One region of the Streptomyces sp. cmx-18-6 genome, then DNA from elsewhere that is predicted to be linked to it. Evidence: riboswitches for the same ligand, from Rfam matches in the RefSeq annotation. Region 1 holds a riboswitch; the other holds the start of a gene.

Region 1 (2,384 bases):
GGGACGCAACGGCCGTCCTCGGTGCGGTACTTCCACTGGGCGCCCTCGCGGACCAGCTCGGTGACCGCGCGCAGGAACCGGTCGATGTGCTCGTCCGGCGTACCGGCCCCGAAGCTGACCCGGATCGCGTTGAGGGACCGCTCGCCCGGCTCGGCCTCCGGCGCACCGCACTCGCCCGGGTCCTGCGGCTCGCTGCCCAGGAGGGTGCGCACCAGCGGGTGGGCGCAGAAGAGGCCGTCGCGGACGCCGATGCCGTACTCGGCGGAGAGGGCGGCGGCGAAGTGCGAGCTGTTCCAGCCGCGCACCACGAAGGAGATGACGCCGACCCGGGGGGCGTCGTCTCCGAAGAGCGAGAGCACCTGGACCTCGGGGACCTCCGCGAGCCCCTCACGGACCCGGGTCACGAGCTGCTGCTCCCGGGCGACCAGATTGTCGAAGCCCGCCTCGGTCAGGGCCTTGCAGGCGGAGGCGATGGAGTAGACGCCGATCACGTTGGGCGAGCCGGCCTCGTGGCGGGCGGCCGTGGTGTGCCAGTCGACGTCCACGCCGCCGTCCGCGCGCCGGGCGACCTTGCGGGACGCGCCGCCGCCGGCGAGGTACGGCTCGGCTGCCTGGAGCCAGTCGGCGCGGCCCGCGAGGACGCCGGAGCCGAAGGGCGCGTACAGCTTGTGGCCGGAGAACGCGACCCAGTCGACGTCCAGTTCGGCGATGTCGACCGGGTGGTGCGGGGCGAGCTGGGCGGCGTCCAGGACGATCCGGGCGCCGTGCGCGTGGGCGGCGGCGGCCAGTTCCCTGACCGGCCACAGCTCGCCGGTGACGTTGGACGCGCCGGTCACGCAGACCAGGGCGGGGCCGTAGGGGTCGCGGTCCGCGAGGGCGCGCTCCAGGGTCTCCACCGCCTGGCCCGGGGTGCGGGGCGCGTTGAGGTAGGTGACCTGGGCGTCGCGCCAGGGCAGCAGGGAGGCGTGGTGCTCGGTCTCGTACACGAACACCTGGCAGTTCGCGGGGATCGCGGCGGCCAGCAGGTTGAGGGAGTCGGTCGTGGAGCGGGTGAAGACCACCTGGTCCTCCGCGCGGCAGCCGAGGAACTCCGCGACGGTGCGGCGGCTGTTCTCGAAGAGGTCGGTGGAGAGCTGCGAGAGGTATCCGGCGCCGCGGTGGACGCTGCCGTAGTACGGGGCGTAGGCGGCGACGTCGTCCCAGACCCGCTGGAGGGCCGGGGCGCTGGCGGCGTAGTCGAGTGCGGCGTAGGTGACTTCACCGCCGGTGACGAGCGGAACGGTGACGTCCTGGCCCAGAACGGGCAGCGGGGAACAAACCGACGAGTCGAGGGCAGCGGTGGAGACGGACATGGCGAACTCCCGTAACAGGCAGGCGAAATCCACGCGCCTGCGGATACGCGGCGGCGCGGAGAAGGAAGGGAAAAGAGGGTGCGCTGAAGAAGGGCGGTCAGCTCAGGGCGGGAAGAAGCCCTGGGACGAGCCCTAGGGGGTGTCCGGCGGATCAGGGCCGGATAGGCCGCGGCGTCTGGTGCGGTGCGTCGCAAGGCGCTGGAACGTCCTCATCGCGGAGCGATTCGGGCGTTCCGGCAACGCCGCGAGGTGCCATGCCAGGCGTCGCGGACCCGGTCAAGATCCGCCGGACGCCCCCTAGCGCATTCGCTTGCTCACAAGAGGCTCCCTAGGGACCAGGACCCCGGGGGCTGGCATCCGCTGGATGCCGAGGGGCCCGCGCTTGCCGCAGACCTCGCTGCCTACGGCCTGGTCTTCACCCGGGGCACCCCGCCACGGACGGAGGGTTGCCGGACAGCGGGCCGGGGCCGTAGTCGCTGTCACTCATGACCTGCGCAGCATTTTGCCATATGTATGCGGACGCGCAAGGGCGCAGTCCGGCATCCGGACTGCGCCCTGTGTCACACCCGTGCGCCCCTCAGTCGTTGCTGGCCGCCACCCAGCGCTCCAGCGCGCGCTTGGCCGCACCGGAGTCGACCGCCTCGGCCGCCACGGTGATCTTCGCCGCGATCTGCTCCGTCAGCGTGCCGGGCCCCGGGTCCAGCGCGACCAGCGCCGCCGCCGAGTTGAGCAGCACCGCCTCACGGACGGCTCCGCCCTCCCCGTCCAGGAGGCGGCGGGCGACATCGGCGTTGTACGAGGCGTCGGCCCCGCGCAGCGCCTCCACGGGCACCAGCGTCAGGCCGACGTCGCGCGGGTCGAAGGGCTCCTCGCGCACCTCTCCCTCGCGGACCACCCAGACCCGCGAAGTGGCGGTGGTGGTCAGCTCGTCGAGCCCGTCGTCGCCGCGGAAGACCAGCGCCGAGTTGCCCCGGCCGGCCAGCACGCCCGCGACGATGGGCGCCATCCGCGCGTCGGCCACCCCGACCGCCT
Region 2 (2,384 bases), on a different contig from region 1:
GGGGCGTGCCACCAGTTCGGTGACGCGACCGCCCTGACCTGCGCTGTCACCGAGCGGACGGTCGTACATCGCCTTGACGAACTGCACGGTCGGGTCGGTGAGCAGCGGCCCGACCGTCCCCGACACGAAGTCCGCCGAGAAGTCCTTCAGGTCGGCGTCCACGAAACACACGATCTCGCCGCTCGTCACCAGCAGCGACCGCCACAGCACCTCGCCCTTGCCGGGCAGCGCCGGAATCCGGGGCAGGATCGCGTCCCGGTGGACCACCCGCGCGCCCGCCGCGCGCGCGATCGCGGCGGTGGCGTCGGTGGAGCCGGAGTCGATCACGACGAGCTCGTCGACCAGCCGGACCTTCTCCATCAGCTCCCGCCGGACCGTCGCCACGATCGCGCCGACCGTGGCCTCCTCGTTCAGCGCGGGCAGCACGACGCTCACCGAGGTGCGGTGCGGTTCGGCGCTCCGGGCGGCCGTGAGCCGGTCCAGCGGGCGGTCGGCGGCCGACCAGGAACGCCTGGTCAGCCAGCGCTCCACCTCTTCGAGCACGGTCGGCACTCCTCGCATGTGATCCATCTCGCCGTTCGGACGACTATCTCAACAGTCCGGTCCTTCGGTTACAGTCTTGAACAACGCGGATGACCGTCGCATGTCGGGGTCCGTCCGCACACAAACGCCTGGATCGAAGATCCAGTGCCACAGAGCTCATCCAGAGGGACTGAGGGAACGGCCCGTTGAAGTCCCGGCAACCCTCCTACCGACCGCGAGGTCACGGTGGGGAAGGTGCCAATTCCGTCTTGCGGCGAAACGCGCTGCGAGGAAGATGAGGAGAAAGGGCCTCCGCCATCATGGCTGTTCAGACCATCGCAGGTAATGCCACCACCGCCCCCGTGGACCTCGGTCCCGCCGCGGCGCTTTCCTGCCGCGAGTGCGGCGAGCGTTTCGAGCTCGGCCCCCTGTTCGCCTGCGCGTCCTGTTTCGGGCCACTGGAAGTGGCGTACGACCTGCCCACCGGCTCCCCCGAAGAGCTGCGCGAGCGCATCGAGGCCGGCCCGGACAACATCTGGCGCTACGCCCCGCTGCTGCCGGTTCCGGCCGACGTCGCGGAGAAGCCCAACATCAACCCCGGTTTCACCAAGCTGGTCAAGGCCGACAACCTCGCCCGTGAGCTGGGCGTCACCGGCGGTCTGTACGTGAAGGACGACTCCGGCAACCCGACGCACTCCTTCAAGGACCGCGTCGTCGCGATCGCCGTCGAGGCCGCCCGCGCCTTCGGGTTCACCACCCTCTCCTGCTCCTCCACCGGCAACCTGGCCGGTGCGGTCGGGGCCGCCGCCGCCCGCGCCGGACTGCGCTCGTGCGTGTTCATCCCGCACGACCTGGAGCAGGGCAAGGTCGTCATGGCCGCGGTGTACGGCGGTGAGCTGGTCGGCATCGAGGGCAACTACGACGACGTCAACCGCTTCTGCTCCGAGCTCATCGGCGACCCGCTCGGCGAGGGCTGGGGCTTCGTCAACGTCAACCTCCGCCCGTACTACGGCGAGGGCTCCAAGACCCTGGCGTACGAGATCTGCGAGCAGCTCGGCTGGAAGCTGCCCGACCAGATCGTCATCCCGATCGCGTCCGGCTCCCAGCTGACGAAGATCGACAAGGGGTTCCAGGAGCTGATCAAGCTCGGCCTGGTCGAGGACAAGCCGTACAAGATCTTCGGCGCGCAGGCCGAGGGCTGCTCCCCGGTCTCCGCCGCCTTCAAGGCCGGCCACGACGTCGTACGCCCCCAGAAGCCGAACACCATCGCCAAGTCGCTGGCCATCGGCAACCCGGCGGACGGCCCGTACGTCCTCGACATCGCCCGCCGCACCGGCGGCGCGGTGGAGGACGTGAACGACGAGCAGGTCATCGACGCGATCAAGCTGCTGGCGCGCACCGAGGGCATCTTCGGCGAGACGGCGGGCGGCGTGACGGTCGGCGTGACGAAGAAGCTGATCGAGGCCGGCGTGATCGACCCGGCGCTCACCACCGTCGTCCTGAACACCGGTGACGGGCTGAAGACGCTCGACGCGGTCTCCGCGACCTCGCAGGCGAGCGCCACCATCAAGCCGAGCCTGGACGCGTTCCGCGCGGCCGGCCTCGCCTCCGCCTGACCATCCCGACCGCAGCAGCCAGAAAGGCGTCCGCCATGAGCGTCAAGGTCCGCATCCCCACCATCCTCCGCACGTACACGGGCGGCCAGGCCGAGGTCACGGCGGAGGGCGCGAAGCTCTCCGAGGTCATCGAGTCCCTGGAGAAGGACCACCCGGGCATCGCCGCCCGCGTCCTGGACGACCAGGGCAAGCTGCGCCGCTTCGTCAACGTGTACGTCAACGACGACGACGTGCGCTTCGAGGGCG

What was found. A riboswitch is a leader RNA that binds a small molecule or an ion and turns the genes downstream of it on or off. The one in region 1 is predicted to bind S-adenosylmethionine.
Region 2: another riboswitch for S-adenosylmethionine. It lies ahead of thrC (threonine synthase); the one in region 1 lies ahead of ACLJPL_RS00620 (aminotransferase class V-fold PLP-dependent enzyme).

Annotation. Positions count from the first base shown of each region.
Region 1 is NZ_JAEBEP010000001.1:137,361-139,744, forward strand. It holds gene ACLJPL_RS00620 (aminotransferase class V-fold PLP-dependent enzyme) at 1-1,352, opposite strand, end outside; SAM riboswitch class IV at 1,726-1,843, opposite strand; gene trpD (anthranilate phosphoribosyltransferase) at 1,930-2,384, opposite strand, start outside.
Region 2 is NZ_JAEBEP010000002.1:303,290-305,673, forward strand. It holds gene ACLJPL_RS06335 (glucosyl-3-phosphoglycerate synthase) at 1-543, opposite strand, end outside; SAM riboswitch class I at 697-824, shown strand; gene thrC (threonine synthase) at 843-2,138, shown strand; gene ACLJPL_RS06345 (MoaD/ThiS family protein) at 2,174-2,384, shown strand, end outside.